DNA from 2 places in the Citrobacter sp. Cm046 genome. Region 1 is predicted to be linked to the other one. Evidence: riboswitches for the same ligand, from Rfam matches in the RefSeq annotation. Region 1 holds a riboswitch; the other holds the start of a gene.
The links. A riboswitch is a leader RNA that binds a small molecule or an ion and turns the genes downstream of it on or off. The one in region 1 is predicted to bind cobalamin.
Positions count from the first base shown of each region.

Region 2: linked by a shared signal. The riboswitch ahead of OGX98_RS19070 (ABC transporter substrate-binding protein) and the one ahead of btuB (TonB-dependent vitamin B12 receptor BtuB) in region 1 are both predicted to bind cobalamin.

Region 1 is NZ_JAOWGP010000041.1:125,967-134,035, reverse strand. Features, by position in the region: gene btuB (TonB-dependent vitamin B12 receptor BtuB) at 1-1,432, opposite strand, end outside; cobalamin riboswitch at 1,498-1,693, opposite strand; gene trmA (tRNA (uridine(54)-C5)-methyltransferase TrmA) at 1,809-2,909, shown strand; gene OGX98_RS14045 (YijD family membrane protein) at 2,967-3,326, opposite strand; gene fabR (HTH-type transcriptional repressor FabR) at 3,342-3,977, opposite strand; gene sthA (Si-specific NAD(P)(+) transhydrogenase) at 4,169-5,569, shown strand; gene oxyR (DNA-binding transcriptional regulator OxyR) at 5,552-6,469, opposite strand; gene OGX98_RS14025 (MFS transporter) at 6,715-7,998, opposite strand.
Region 2 is NZ_JAOWGP010000044.1:232,488-240,556, forward strand. Features, by position in the region: gene OGX98_RS19040 (cytochrome c1) at 1-593, opposite strand, end outside; gene OGX98_RS19045 (cytochrome b N-terminal domain-containing protein) at 598-1,770, opposite strand; gene petA (ubiquinol-cytochrome c reductase iron-sulfur subunit) at 1,772-2,323, opposite strand; gene OGX98_RS19055 (pseudoazurin) at 2,348-2,788, opposite strand; gene OGX98_RS19060 (ABC transporter ATP-binding protein) at 2,806-3,627, opposite strand; gene OGX98_RS19065 (FecCD family ABC transporter permease) at 3,624-4,688, opposite strand; gene OGX98_RS19070 (ABC transporter substrate-binding protein) at 4,755-5,807, opposite strand; cobalamin riboswitch at 6,004-6,231, opposite strand; gene OGX98_RS19075 (GNAT family N-acetyltransferase) at 6,465-6,989, opposite strand; gene dauA (C4-dicarboxylic acid transporter DauA) at 7,098-8,069, opposite strand, start outside.

The DNA.
Region 1 (8,069 bases):
TGCCTTCGTTAAAGTATTTCTCGGTATGCGGGTCGTAATCGATCATGTCATCGATATCATTACGATACCCTGACACGCGCCAGTTCACGCCCGCCGTTAGGCCTTCAAATGCCCCTTCCCACTGCTTGCTCTCTTCGGGATCCAGGTTCGAATTGCCATAATAGCCATGCAGTTGCCCGAGATTAGGCGCTTTGTAGGATGTGCCGTAAGACGCAATAAAGCGATAACCGTCAATAAACGCCCATCCGGCGCTGGTTTGCCATGTTCCATGACGACCAAATTCGGAGTTGTCGTCGCTACGCGCCGCACCTTCAAGGGTGAAATCGCCAAGCTGTTGCAATCCGGTCAGATAGAGGCCCGTGTTACGCTGATCGTAACCGTCCGTGACATACCCGGTGCCAGGCTCTGTAGTTTGCTTTTGCCAGTCAACGCCTGCGCCAACGTTACCGTGGCCCACTACCATACTGTTTGACCACTGAACATTATATTGCTTCATCTCATCCAGGGTTGCTGAGGAGTCGTAGCGGCCATAATCAGGATCATAGTTGTAGTCTTTGCTATGGCTGTAGCTGGAAATCAGCTGCGACTGGATTTGCTCGCCATTAAAGCGCAGCCCTGCATCCCAACTCTGGCTGTAGAGCTTACGGGTATCGAGAAGCGCCGAGCCGGGGGAATAGTAGGAGTCATAATTGGTGCGGTTATCATAGCCATAGCCACGAACAAACCCGCTCCATGTGTCGGAGAAGTTGTGTTCCAGTGCGCCATACAATGTCTTACTTAAGAAACCATCTTTGTCGGGCTGCGCCTGAGAACCGGTGCTGCCGTAGGCGACAACATCAAAACCTTTGGTATAGGCATAATCCCCCATCAGCGTAACGCGCGTATTCTCGCCTAACTGTTGTTGGGTTGAGACATCGTAATTCTGATAACCATTACTGCCCATACCAGCGGTCAATTCCGTTCCCGGCTTTTCTCGCGTGGTAATAATATTCACCACACCGCCAATCGCATCAGAACCATAAACAGCGGAACGCGGCCCGCGAATGTATTCTATACGTTGCACCAGTGATACCGGGAACTGGCTGAGATCGGCTGAGCCGCTCACCCCCGCTAAGTTCAAGCGCACGCCGTCAATCAGCACCAGCACATGGCTGGCGTTGGTCCCACGAATAAAAATAGACGAGTTCTGTCCCATACCGCCGCTTTGCGCGATATCGACACCCGGCAGTCGACGCAGAACGTCATTCACAGAGGTGGATTGCCAGCGATCGATATCCTGGCGCGTAACAACAGTAATGGGGGCAAGAACGGCACTAAGGGGCTGCTGAAAACGGTTCGCAGTGACGACGAGTGTATCCGGGCTAGCGTCCTGCGCCCAACCAGAAGATGCCGCGACGGAGAGTGCCGTCAACAGCAACGATTTTTTAATCATTGTAAAGCATCCACAATATAAGAAGGATGCCGCAGGCCCCACCGATAGTACGCGATGGTGAAAACCAGATGCGACGTTAGCCGGCAGGTCTTCGGGCTTGGAAGGTTATTCAGGATATAGAATAAAAAGAAATGAAGACTTCCCACCCGCAGGCAGTGTCTGCTTACGCTCTCATCTCACCTTTCTTTACCGCTGCGCGTCAGCTCCAGATTCACACTGGATTCCCTATTAACTCACAGGACCGGAACGCGGATGCTACAGTCTGTTACAACCTTGTGTCCAGACCGTATATCACAATATCGGAAATCATCAATAACTGGACATCTACTGAGCAATCCCTACAATCCCCGCGTACTTTTATTTTTCAGGATACATCATGACCCCCGAACACCTTCCGACAGAACAGTATGACGCGCAGTTAGCTGAAAAAGTGGTGCGTTTGCAGAGCTTAATGACACCATTCTCTGATCAAGCTCCGGAAGTGTTTCGCTCACCGGTCAGTCATTACCGCATGCGCGCTGAATTCCGCCTGTGGCATGACGGTGATGATCTGTATCACATCATGTTCGATCAACAGACCAAAAGCCGTATTCGCGTCGACAGCTTTCCGGCGGCCAGCGAACTCATCAACACGCTGATGACGGCAATGATTGAAGGTGTTCGCAACAACCGTATCCTGCGTCACAAACTCTTCCAAATTGATTACCTCACCACTATGAGCAATCAGGCGGTGATATCTATGCTGTATCACAAAAAGCTGGATGACGAATGGCGCCAGGAAGCCAAGGTATTGCGTGACGCGTTGCGTGCACAGAATCTGAACGTGCATCTGATTGGTCGGGCAACCAAAACCAAAATCGAGCTCGATCAGGATTATATCGACGAGCGTTTGCCGGTTGCGGGGAAGGAGATTATCTACCGCCAGGTTGAGAACAGCTTTACACAACCCAACGCCGCCACGAATATTCAGATGCTGGAATGGGCGATTGATATCACCAAAAATTCAAAAGGCGATCTGCTCGAACTTTACTGCGGCAACGGTAACTTCTCACTAGCCCTGGCACAAAATTTCAACCGCGTACTGGCAACCGAAATCGCCAAGCCATCTGTTGCAGCCGCACAGTACAACATTGCGGCCAACCACATAGATAACGTACAAATTATTCGTATGGCAGCTGAAGAGTTTACTCAGGCGATGAACGGTGTACGTGAATTCAACCGTTTGCAGGGAATCGATCTGAAGAGCTACCAGTGTGAAACCATTTTCGTGGACCCACCGCGTAGCGGTCTGGACAGCGAAACGGAGAAGATGGTGCAGGCGTATCCGCGAATTCTGTACATCTCTTGCAACCCGGAAACACTGTGTAAGAACCTGGAAACATTAAGCCAGACGCACAATGTTTCACGTCTGGCTCTGTTCGATCAGTTTCCGTATACGCACCATATGGAGTGTGGTGTATTGCTGACAGCAAAGTAGTTTGCAGTCCTGTAGGCCCGATATGCACAGCACCATTGGGCCTACAGAGCGGAGAAATTATTCAGAGATCTCCTGCTTACGGTTACGCACTTTGAAGCCGATCCAGAACACCAGAATTACCGACAGTACCGCCGGGAAGAAGTTAGAGCCGATATCCGGATATTCAGCTCGCACTACGGTACTGTACAGCAGGACGCCGAGAATGAAACAGGCAGCAGCCAGACCCGGCAATCCCACAGGCATGGTGCGATTTTGGTAACGTTGATGCAGGCAGTAAACCGTCAGCACCAGCGAAATAATCGGGAATACAGAGAATGGCACAATGGAGCTAAACAGCGCCGCGAATGTGCCATTGATCGATAAGCCAGCAACCAGCGCCAGCAGCAGAGTACCTTTATCTTGACCTGACTGTTTCATTGCTCGTCCTTCTCGTTACTCGGAGTGATGCGTCATCTTCTCTTGTTCACGGCGGTACCAATAAAATGCGCCTTTCGCGATCATGCGCAGCTGCAATACCAACCGCTCTTCCAACTGCCGGCGCTGTTCTGCGCCAACATCCAGTGCCTCTGCCCCCGCACTGAAAACAATCGTCACCATGGCTTCAGCTTGCGCTTCAGTAAACGCACGAGGCATATGGTTTTCGAGTTCCAGATAGTCCGCAAGTTCCGCAATGAAATGCTGAATTTCACGCGCTACCGCTGCACGAAACGCTGCGGAGGTACCAGAGCGCTCGCGCAATAATAAACGGAAGGCGTTGGGATTGTTGCCAATGAATTCCATAAATGTTGAGACCGAGGTACGGATCACACTACCGCCCTTGGCGATACGCTGACGCGCCTGGCGCATTAGCTGGCGCAGCATCAGACCACTCTCGTCTACCATCGTCAGGCCGAGTTCATCCACATCGCGAAAATGGCGATAAAAGGAAGTTGGGGCAATGCCCGCTTCACGAGCGACTTCTCGTAAACTGAGGCTGGCAAAACTACGTTCTGCGCTCAGTTGACTAAATGCAGCTTCTACCAGCGAACGCCGGGTTTTTTCTTTTTGTTGCGCTCTAACGCCCATCACGATGTCTGAATCCTTCCATATACCTTGCTGGCACTATACCAGAGATTAGGTTGTTGGCATGGCTTTGTGAATGTTTGTTTACGCGCAGTTTGTGCTTCGACTTCGCAAAAAAGCACAACGATAATTGGGTTATCCCGACAACGATGTTACTATTCTGTTGCTTTTATGTATAAGAACAGGTAAGCCTGACCATGTCACATTCCTACGATTACGATGCAATAGTAATAGGTTCCGGTCCCGGCGGCGAAGGCGCTGCAATGGGTCTGGTTAAGCAAGGAGCTCGCGTCGCGGTTATTGAGCGCTATCATAATGTCGGCGGCGGTTGTACCCACTGGGGCACTATCCCGTCTAAAGCGCTCCGCCACGCAGTCAGCCGTATCATTGAATTCAATCAGAACCCCCTTTACAGCGACCATTCCCGACTCCTCCGCTCCTCCTTTGCCGATATTCTCAATCACGCTGATAACGTGATTAACCAGCAAACGCGCATGCGGCAAGGGTTTTACGAGCGTAACCACTGCGAAATTCTGCAGGGGAATGCCCGCTTTGTTGATGAACACACCATTGCTCTGGAATGCCACGACGGCACAGTGGAAACGCTAACGGCAGATAAATTTGTTATCGCCTGTGGCTCACGCCCTTACCACCCTGTTGATGTCGACTTCTCCCACCCGCGCGTTTACGACAGCGATTCTATCCTCAGCCTGCACCATGAACCTCGCCATGTGCTGATTTATGGCGCTGGCGTGATTGGCTGTGAATATGCGTCGATTTTCCGCGGAATGGACGTCAAAGTTGATTTAATCAACACCCGCGACCGTCTGCTGGCATTCCTCGACCAGGAGATGTCCGATTCGCTCTCTTATCACTTCTGGAACAGTGGTGTTGTTATTCGCCACAACGAAGAATACGAGAAGATTGAAGGCTGTGATGATGGCGTCATCATGCACCTGAAATCCGGCAAAAAGCTGAAAGCCGACTGCCTGCTGTACGCGAATGGTCGCACCGGGAATACAGATTCACTGGCGCTGGAAAACATTGGCCTGAAAACAGACAGCCGCGGGCAGCTCAAAGTGAATAGCATGTACCAGACAGCGCTGCCGCATGTGTATGCCGTGGGAGATGTTATCGGCTATCCGAGCCTTGCATCTGCAGCCTACGATCAGGGCCGCATTGCCGCCCAGGCGCTGGTGAAAGGTGAAGCTAACGCACATTTGATCGAAGACATTCCGACTGGCATTTACACCATTCCGGAAATCAGCTCTGTCGGGAAAACCGAACAGCAGTTAACAGCAATGAAAGTCCCTTACGAGGTTGGTCGTGCTCAGTTTAAACATCTGGCTCGCGCCCAAATCGTCGGGATGAGTGTAGGAACGCTGAAGATCCTGTTCCATCGTGAAACCAAAGAGATTTTAGGGATCCACTGCTTTGGAGAACGCGCTGCCGAAATTATTCATATCGGTCAGGCGATAATGGAGCAAAAAGGTGGTGGTAACACCATTGAGTACTTCGTTAACACCACCTTTAACTACCCGACCATGGCGGAAGCCTATCGGGTAGCGGCGCTAAATGGCCTAAACCGCCTGTTTTAACGCACTGTCGAAATGGCCATCCATTGCTCCACGGATGGCCTCTGCCAGCTGTTCATAACGGCTGCGCAGCGGCGAGCCAGGACGATACACCAGGCCAATCGTACGGCGTGGTTCAGGCTTAATGCACGGCAAATAGACAACACCATCACGTTTACGCTCCGGTGGAACCGCCAGCGCGGGCAGTAAGGTAATACCGCTGCCTGCCGCCACCATGTTACGCAGCGTTTCCAGGCTGGTAGCCCGGAAATGGGTATCTTCATCTGCACCCGCTTCAAAGCAGAAACCCATCGCCTGGTCACGCAGACAGTGGCCATCTTCCAGCATCAGCAGTTTTTCACCCGCCAAATCGGACATCGGAACGCACTCGCGATTTGCCCATGAATGTTCTTCATAGATCGCCAGCAACATCGGCTCATCAAATAGCGGAACTTCGATGAATGCCTCACTCTCTTTCACCAGCGCCAGAATTACGCAGTCAAGCTTACCGCTATCCAGTTGCGCCAGCAGCTGATGCGTCTGCGCTTCATGCAGGTACATTTCCAGTTTCGGGAAGGTCTGGTGCAACATAGGGATAATATGCGGCAGCAGATAAGGTCCCACCGTTGGGATCAAACCAATATGCAGAGGACCAGACATTGTCTCGCCTTGTTGGCTTGCCATCTCCTTGAGCACTTTGACCTCACGCAGCACAGTGCGCGCCTGATCCACCAGCAGTAAACCTGCCTGAGTGAACAGCACTTTACGACTCGTACGCTCCAGCAGCATAACGCCAAGCTCATCTTCCAGCTTACGGATTTGCCCGCTAAGCGTTGGCTGGCTGACGTGGCAGGAGTCCGCCGCTCGTCGGAAGTGACGATGTTCGGCTAGCGCTACCAGGTATTCAAGATCACGAATATTCATTATTCATCCTCCATTGCCACGATAGTTCATGGCGATAGGTAGCATAGCAACGAACGATTATCCCTATCAAGTTTTCTGTTTAATAATGCACCACAGAAACGGAGCGGTACCCTTTAACCCTTGAAGTCACTGCCCGTTCAGAGAGTCTCTCTCATACTCGAAATAACTAAAGCCAACGTGAACGTTTGCGGACCTCTGGTCCGCTTTTTTTATTCTGACCCTTTACTGGAATAAGGTGCCGAATGTTACTCAATGCGGTCTTTCACAATGAAGAAATAGCACAGCGCGCCAGTGAAGGTCACACAAGCGGCAATGACTAACGCCAAGTTAAAGGAGTGCGTGGTATCCACTACCCAACCGGTAACGATAGGAGCGAAAGAAGCAAACACAAAGCTGCCAAAGTTTTGAATAGCGGCAACAGAAGCCACTTTAGTTTCCGACACCATCACCTGCACCAGTCCCCATGCCGAGGTTCCCGCAAAATGTACGCAAAACAACGCCATCGAAATAAACGCAACGGCCTGTGTGGGTGAGGAAGATTGTACGACCAGTAGCGTACCCAATGCAGACAAAATCAGGCCGCAAACAATTGCTGTTTTGCGCGTTTTCGCCAAGTCGTAACCTTTCTTCGCCAAACGATCAACAACAATACCGTTCACCCACATACCTACCGCAGCAGCAAGGAAAGGAATCGCTGCAACCCAACCGGTCTTCGCTAGGCTAAAACCCTGCTCAGCCTGCAAATAACCCGGTAGCCAGGCAATATAAAGCCAACCGGTATAGTTCACGCCAGAAAAACCTAAAATCATACCCCAGGTCGTACGATGCTTAAACAGTGCCAGCCATTCACTAAATTGAAGTTGTGGACGTGGTTTAGCAGGTGCCGAGAGATAAGTACGTTCTTCGTCCGTCAGGATAAATTGCGCCCGATTGCGATACCAGACGTACCAGCAAGCGCCAACAACAATCCCCGCCACACCAATGATCACAAACATTGCGCGCCATCCCCATGCTATCTGCATCAGCACCAACGCAGGAGGTGCAATCGCCTGACCAATAACGGTAGATGAGTTAAATATCCCTAACGCTGTACCACGTTCTTTTTGTGCATACCAGTCGGTAATAGACTTCACCCCAGCCGGCATAAATGGCGCTTCACCAATACCCAGCCCAATACGCATGATAATAAAGTGGCTGAAGGAATTTACCATTCCTGTTAACGCCTGCATTAATGACCAGAATATTAATCCTGCACCTAATACAATTCTTGGACCAAAACGGTCTAGCAATATACCTGAAGGGAGTTGTGAAAAACCATAAGACAGGGAAAATGCAGAAAGCAGGACACCAAACTCTGTCGCAGATAACCCTAACTCTCCACGAATTGCTTCACCAGCAACACTCAATGATGAGCGATCCAAAAAATTAACTATTCCGGCTATAAATAATAAAACCAGAGTCACGTTCTGGATACGACGAATCCGCTGCGGTTTATTACCCACAGCATTACCTGACAAATCAACGTCCATTTTTAGCTCCTTGAGCTGAATTAATAGATATGATTGCTATTTAGAGAGCAATTGATAAATTGTATAAATAA
Region 2 (8,069 bases), on a different contig from region 1:
TCTGTCAGTGGTTTTGGCATATTGATAATCCCGCCCGGGAAATACCGGTTAGCCTTCATCTCAGGATCATCGGGAACATACCCCGTCAGCAATGCATAAATATAATCAGCCCCTTGTTCGGAATAAGGAATAAACGCATCCAGTAAAAATTGTGGAAATCCGCGATCGTAGGTTCGTGCCCGAACGATATAGCTCAAATCTACCGGCAGCGCGCCATTGTTGAGGTATTTGGCTTCCTGCTCATTGAGATAAGGGGAAGCAAAGACATCATTCAGATTGCCATCCCGTTCGCCGGGTTGCCCGTCGTCCTCCACGGTTGCAAAGACGTAACCGCTCGCCATTGTTTTAGCTTCAGCCTGACTCAGCTCCGGCCCTCCCGGTTTGGTCAGCGTTCGGAACGTCAGATATTTCATGCTGTGGCAGGCCCGACATTTTTCTTCGTAAACCTGCAGACCGCGTCGTAACTGCTCTGTGTCGTATTTGCCGTTCGCACCGCTAAAAGACCACGTCTGCGGTGGCGGTTGCTGCGCACTGAGTACGTTGCTGAAGAACAGACCCAGACTGAGGGTGGTGTACGTTAAAAATCGGCCCATAATGTCAGTCCTGTTTTTCCAGTAAGCGTCGACACGGCAGAACAATCAGAAACCATGCGAAATAGACCAGCGTTGAAAGCTGAGATGCTGCACGGATCCAGCCCTCGTCATGATTAAACCCATCAACTAAATCCGGACCAACCAGCGCTTTTGATCCCAGCCAGCCTAAAAAGAAGGCGTTGCCTACCCAAATCCAGAAGCTGACTTTAACCAGCTTGCTATAGTTGCGAAACCGCGCACGTGACGTATCCAGCCAGGGGAGAAAATAGAAAATCAGTACCGAGGCGCACATCGCAGTAATACCCGCCAGCTCATTGGGAAAGCAGCGCAAAATAGAGAAGAAGGGCAGAAAGTACCATTCCGGTGCGACGATGGTCGGCGTGACTGTCGGGTCGGCGGGAATAAAGTTATCGGCGCTGCTGAGATAATGGGGCGCGAAGAAGAGAAACCAGGTAAACAACATTAAAAAGAGAGTGAGTTTAATGGCATCGCTCTCGGTGACGCGAAAATCAAACAGCAGCCGTTGAGACTCTTGTGCGGAAAATGTTTTCTTCATCGCATGGGCAAAAGCCGACTGAACGGTGCGTACATGCCATATCGTCACCGCGACAATCGCGAATGGAATAATAAAGTGAAGCACATAAAAACGCCCAAGTGTTGGTGTACCGGGCGCATATCCACCGACTAAATAGGTATACAGCGAATCCCCGATAAACGGAATTGCCCGGGCAAAACTGGTAATAACCGTGGCGGCCCAGTAGCTTTTTTGCCCCCAAATAAGGCTATAGCCCAGAAAAGCAGTGATCATCAGTAGCACATATAATGTCACGCTGATGGTCCACATCTTCAGATAGGGTTTGCGGTAAACGTTGTAATACATCGCGCGGAAAATATGCAAATAACAGGCAAAGAAAAAGAGTGAAGCGCCAGTTGCATGCATGTTGCGCACCAGTTCACCGTGCCTGACTGAACGCATAATATGAATAATGGAATCAAATGCGGACTCCGCCGTAGGTACGTAGAACATTGCCAGTACAATGCCCGACAGGATTTGGACACCCAGCATCACCAGCAATATCAAACCGATAGCAAATACCCACAGCCCGGAAACGGAGCGGGGAAGCGGAAGGCGCAACTGAAAGTTGCGCCATGACGTCGTTATATCAGAAGTGCTCATATCAGGCATCCTTTGCACCAATACGTACGCTCAGACCATCGGCAGACAAGGTATAGTCCGGGATTGCCAGATTCGCAGTGGCCGGACCGCGCGTCACACGTCCGGAGGTATCAAACTCTGAACCATGACACGGACAGATCCATCCCTGGCCACTGGGGTTGGCGTTAGGAACACACCCCGCGTGAGGGCAATAGCCCTGTATAACCAGCCACTGTGGATGTGCCGCTGTAACCCGTTCGCTATCTGCCTGAGGAGCCAGCAGTAATCGATTATCTGCCTGTTGCGCCGCTGCAATCTCTTGCGGAGTTCGGTGGTGAATGAGGATCAGTTTTCCCTGCCAGATACGCTTCACTGTCTGGCCTGCTGCTACGCCTGCAAGAGAGACCTCAATTGGCTCATTTTCTGCCTCGGTTTTATCATCCGGGCCCAGTGCTGAGATGAGCGGCCAGACGGCGGCAGTGACACCCGCCGCGCCGACAAATTTTGTCAGTTTGCACAGGCAGTCACGTCGCTCGGTCTGGATCGTTTCACTATCGGGTTTTTTATCCACCACCAGTATTCTCCCTTTATCGTGGCGTTACTGTTTATCGATGCGGGTATAAATATCCTGAAAGCGTTTATCCGCAAGGCCCGGTGCTTTAAACGCGCGGTAGCTGTCGGGCAATACGGCGTCACCGACTTTGATCAGCATGATCATGCCCTGGGCATAGTGGGGTGAGCATTTGATGCCGTAGAAGCCTGCGTTGTCGTATTTGACTTCAATCTCTTCATCTATTTTGCCAATGAAACCGGGATAGCCTGCGGGTGAGAGTTCGGCAATCGAGGCTGCATTGTGGCTCTTATGTTTGCGGATAAACTTCACGCTATCGCCCGGTTGGATCGCCAGATAGTCCGGCTCGTAGACCATTGGCCCACCAGCACCTCGGTTTTTCATCAGCACTTCATGCGTTTGTGCAAAAGCCGTGGAGGTGAAGGCTAACAGGCACAGGATTTGCAGACTTTGCTTAATACATTTCATATCAGTTCCTTTGGTATTTACGCTGGTCGTTGGTAGCGGATGAAGCAGCTCGCCCCATCAGGTGGACGTTCGACAATTGCATCGATGCCAAACCAGCAGTTAAGGTTTTCTCGGGTGAACACTGCAGAAGGATTGCCCTGCATCGCCAGTTGTCCGGCTTTCATCACCATGATGCGATCGCAGAACATTGCGGCATGATTCAGGTCGTGCAGGGCAGCAATAACGGTAAGTTTCTCGCGTTTGACAAGGTTGAGCAGGCCAATCTGATGTTGGATATCGAGATGATTTGTCGGCTCATCCATCAGCAGTACCTGCGGTTGTTGCGCCAACGCCCTGGCTATATGCAGGCGCTGGCGTTCGCCCCCGGAGAATGTATGCCAGCAGCGATGCTGTACGTTTTGCATGGAGACTTTTTCCAGCATCGCTTGCACAATCTCATCGTCAGAACGCGACCATGGCGACAACAGGCTTAGAAATGGTGTGCGGCCAAGAGAAACGGCCTGAATGGCGGTAAGACGCTCGCTGGTTTCTGCCTGTTGTTCAACAAGAGCCACTTTTTGCGCCAAATGGCGCCGCGAATAGCGGTGAACGTCTTTGTTGTTCAGCAAAACCTTGCCTGCGGAGGGTTTCAGTAAACCGGCCAGAAGCGAAATCAGTGATGTTTTCCCGGAACCATTGGGGCCGATAATCCCAACAAACTCCCCGGGAGAAACCTGAAAAGAGACATCATTTACAATTGCCTTGCCTTTCACTTCCCAGTGCAGATTTTGCGCGCAAACCACATGATTAGCCGCATTCGCTCTGCGTAGAGGTGATGTAAAGCATGGGTTAACGGTCATTTGCTCGGATTCCCTCGTATCAATATGAGTGAAAATGCGGGAGCGCCGACCAGGGCGGTGATCACGCCGATTGGCAACACTTGCCCTGGAAGCAGGGTTCGGGAGATGACATCCGCCACGATGAGAAAAATAGCGCCAATAAAGGCGCTTACGGGCAATAAGCGGTGATGCTGGTTTCCCACCAGTAAACGGGCGGCATGAGGAATGACCAGCCCGACAAAACCAATAGCGCCTACAATCGATACCATAATGGCCGTCATTCCCGTCACTGCGGTAATCAGTACGACGCGGGTGCGTTTAACCGGAATACCCAGCGATGCGGCCGATTCAGCGCCAAAGGAAAATGCATCAAGATGGCGGGCGTAGCAAAAGCAGATAATTATGCCGACCAGCGCAGTTGGGATAGCCAGAACCACATCTGGCCAGCGAACGCCGCTAAGGTTGCCCAGTAGCCAGAACATAATGCCGCGAGCCTGCTCGGCATTGGCTGAGCGGGTGATAATCAGTGAAGTGATGGCATTGAACAACTGTGAGCTGGCAATCCCGGCGAGAATGATTTGCGTGGTGGCGGAACCGTGTTTTCCCCGCGCAGCCATCGCCAGCAGTGCGACAAACAAAAACGCCGTCAAGGCGCCGATAAAGGCGCCGAGAGACATGCTGACGATCCCTGCACCCAGTCCGGTTAATGCAATGAGCACGGCTCCGGTTGACGCTCCGGCGGAAATCCCCAGCAGATAGGGTTCGGCCAGCGCATTACGTAGCAGTGACTGTAACACTACCCCGGAAACCGCCAGACATGCGCCGCAACAGGCGGAAACCAGCGCGCGAGTCAGACGGTAGTTCCAGATAATCCCGGCATCCAACGCGTCCACCATATACTGGGTGTCAAACAGTCGGTTTGCCAGCGTATGGATAACGTGCTGCCACGGAATAAATGTTTCACCGATGGAGATCCCTGCCAGAAGAACGCCACACATCACCACACTGACCCACAGGCTGTGTAGCACTGCCCGGTTTGTTAATTGACGAATGGCCTGGCGCGTCCTGCGTAATTCACTCATTATTTTACGGCTGCCCTGAGTACAAAAGGGCGTTATGCCTGCAAAAGGCATAACGCTCGACGAGGATTAATGAGTGGCTTTTGGATGTGCCAGGCCGTACTGCACCAGCGCATCAGCGAGTTTCTCAAGACCATCGATAGTTCTTATCCCGGCATTCATGGTTTGCACGTCGATCACTGGCAGGTGGTTTTCTTTAACCGCCGGGATCAGGCTGGTGACAGGATCAGACTTGAGGTATTCCATTTTGACTTTCCAGTCATCAGCCGGGAAACGGCGACGTCCCATTTCGCCCAGAACGATAACCGATGGATCCGCTTTGGCGATGGTCTCCCAGCCTACAGTTGGCCACTCTTCGGCGGAATCAATGACGTTTTTCACCCCAAGTGATTGGGCGATCCACGCGGCGGGGCCAAATTTTCCTGCGACATACGGGTCAAGTTGCAGATCGGCGCTGGAGAACCAAAAGACGGCGGAAACGTTGTTGTCCATACCGGTAATTTTGGATTTTGCCGCAGCCTCACGTGCTTTGAGGCTGGCAATCAGTTCATCACCTTTGTCCTGAACATCGAAAATTTTTGCCAGATCTGCGACTTCCTGGTAAACCATGGCAATATCAAACATCCCCTTACGTACACCATCTCCACCGTCTTCGTTATCTTTGGCACAATCGGCGGGAGCGGTATAAACCGGAACTTTCAATTCGCTGAATTGCTCGTAGGACGCGACCGTACCGGCAGGGCCAATTTGCCATTCAAACTGGCTGGCTACTAAATCTGGCTTTTTAGCAATAATCCCTTCAAAGCTCGGGATGTTCTGTGCAATGACCGCAATTTTATCATTCACCGCCTTGTACTGTTCCGGGACGGGACCGAACCAGAGTGACGTTCCGACAACGCGATCGGCCAGACCCAGAGAATAGAGTATTTCAGTACTATTTTGCCCTACGGTGGTAACTCGCTGGGGAGCTTTATTAAAAGTAATATCCCGGCCACAGTTTTTGATAGTCAGTGGATATTCTGTTTTGGCCGCAGAAGCCATATTACTGGCCAGGAAAAGTGCTGCGCCAGTCAAGGCCAGAAGTGAAAGTTTGGAATAAGAAGAGGTAATGTCAACGTGCATTATAATTGTCCCTTTCATGCCAGAATCTGATCGTCTGGTATATAATTTCGGGACAGGCGCATGACGATAGATGACATCGAATCATGATGTACAGACAAGATAATATGAAAAAAAAGTATATTCTCGTCTACCAGGTCAGGAATCACGATCATTAGTTCGTCAAATAAATCACCCCATGGACCATCCCGTCCACTCAATGTATACAACCTTGACAGTAGGTCTCCTGGCTCGCGGCAATCAGAATATTGGCCTTCCCATAAATAAATCTTTACAGTGACCTATGGTGATTTATTACCATACGAAGATATTCTGTATCCGCTTACAGTTGCGGGGGCAGCTATGGCATAAGATTGAAATAATCCGCACCATATTCCGTTTCAAAATAATAAGTACATTCTGAAATACTGTCATCGGCGAATGTATCGGCATCCAATTATCGCGTCAACCGCTTGAATAAGTAGGGGTATTTGTTTTGCTATTGTTAATTCCTTTAAAAACATAGTGTTATGAGAATATTTTTTAGTGTGTTCTATGTTGATGGTGAATATCAGATAAATTAAATGAGAATTATTTGATTCTGATCAATTAATTTTGCTGCGATAAAAATGACCGGAATTAATAGTGCGGATGCACAATTATTTAATTATTTGCACAATGTCACATTCCGATAGCATATTTCTCCATATGCACAATTTGTTGTTCTCCACCTTCATCTAAAAACTCGGTGAAATGATGGCGTAGCCAAAACGGATAACCGCCAGGTAAAAAATGATGGGTGTGCAGGTAGAGTGTTTTATATTGTTGACGCAGGCAAAATTGTTCTGCCAATGAAACTAACTGACCGCCTATTCCCTGGCGACGATAATTTTGTTCAACGTAACAACGACAAATCTCAGCGGTTGTAGATAAATTATAACGCCCACGTAATGTCGATATTCTGTCATCGTACTGGCATACCGCCAGCGTGGCGATAAGCTGTTGTTGTTCATCCCATACGCCGATCAACAGATTTCGTGGCTGGTGAATGTATTGTGAACGTAACGCTAACACATCCTGACTTGAGTCGGGGAGTGGCCTGTTGGCATTAAAATAGAGATTCAGATGCCGGATAATAAACGATTGCACGGCTGGAATATCAGTCTCGGTGATTTCGCGATAGACAAATGTAGAGTCAGATTTCATGGCTACAGGTATCGTCAGAGAGCAGGAGAGATGATGATAACAACTCAGACGTGTTTACAGAAGAGAAGTGTTACCGGCAGGCAAGAGCATGCCGGTAACAGATGAACATTAAATATCCGCCAACGCTGCGTCGCGGTTCGGGAAGAATGCCAGACGGCCCGGGATCGGTTGGATGCCCGCGCGCGCCATCGTGCGCAGCGGCTGGAATTCCAGATTGCTGATGCGTAATTCACAGCCTTCCGGAAGACGTTTTACAAAACGCTGGAAGGCGTCAAGGCCACCAGCATCCAGTACCGGTACAGCGTCCCATTTCAGCACCACAATGCGTTTGCCTTCAATACGAGACTCGAGATCGGTAAATAGTCCCTCAGCTGCGGCAAAGAACAGTGGGCCAATCACGCGCAGTACCAGCACATCATCCGGTACAACTACGTTCACTGGTGCCAGACGTGTCATGCGGGCAATACGGCGCATAAACAACAGGGAGGCAAGAACGATACCGACGCTGATGGCGACCACCATATCGAACAGAACTGTCAGCGACATACACATCAGCATGACGATGATGTCGTCTTTCGGTGCGTGGCGCAGCAGATCCACCACTTTATGGGCTTCGCTCATGTTCCACGCCACCATCAACAGCAGTGCAGCCATTGCCGAGAGGGGTAACCAGGAGAGCAACGGCGCTAACACCAGCAGAGCGAGGATCACAAGAATTGCGTGGATGACTGCGGAAACTGGTGAGGTTGCCCCGGCACGGACGTTAGCCGCAGAGCGGGCAATAGCAGCGGTAGCCGTTATGCCGCCAAAGAACGGTGCGACAATATTCCCCAGACCCTGACCAATCAGTTCACTGTTGGCTTTGTGTTTGGTTCCGGTCATACCGTCGAGCACCACGGCGCACAACAGGGATTCAATTGCCCCCAGCATCGCCATAGAGAAAGCCGCGGGTAACAGTGCCTGTAATGAACTCCAGCTTAGCGTGAAGTCTGAATCTGGCAGGTTCCACGGCAATACCAGTTGCGGCAACAGTTGTGGGATACCGTTACCCTGGGAACCGTCAGCCAGAATATAGTGGAA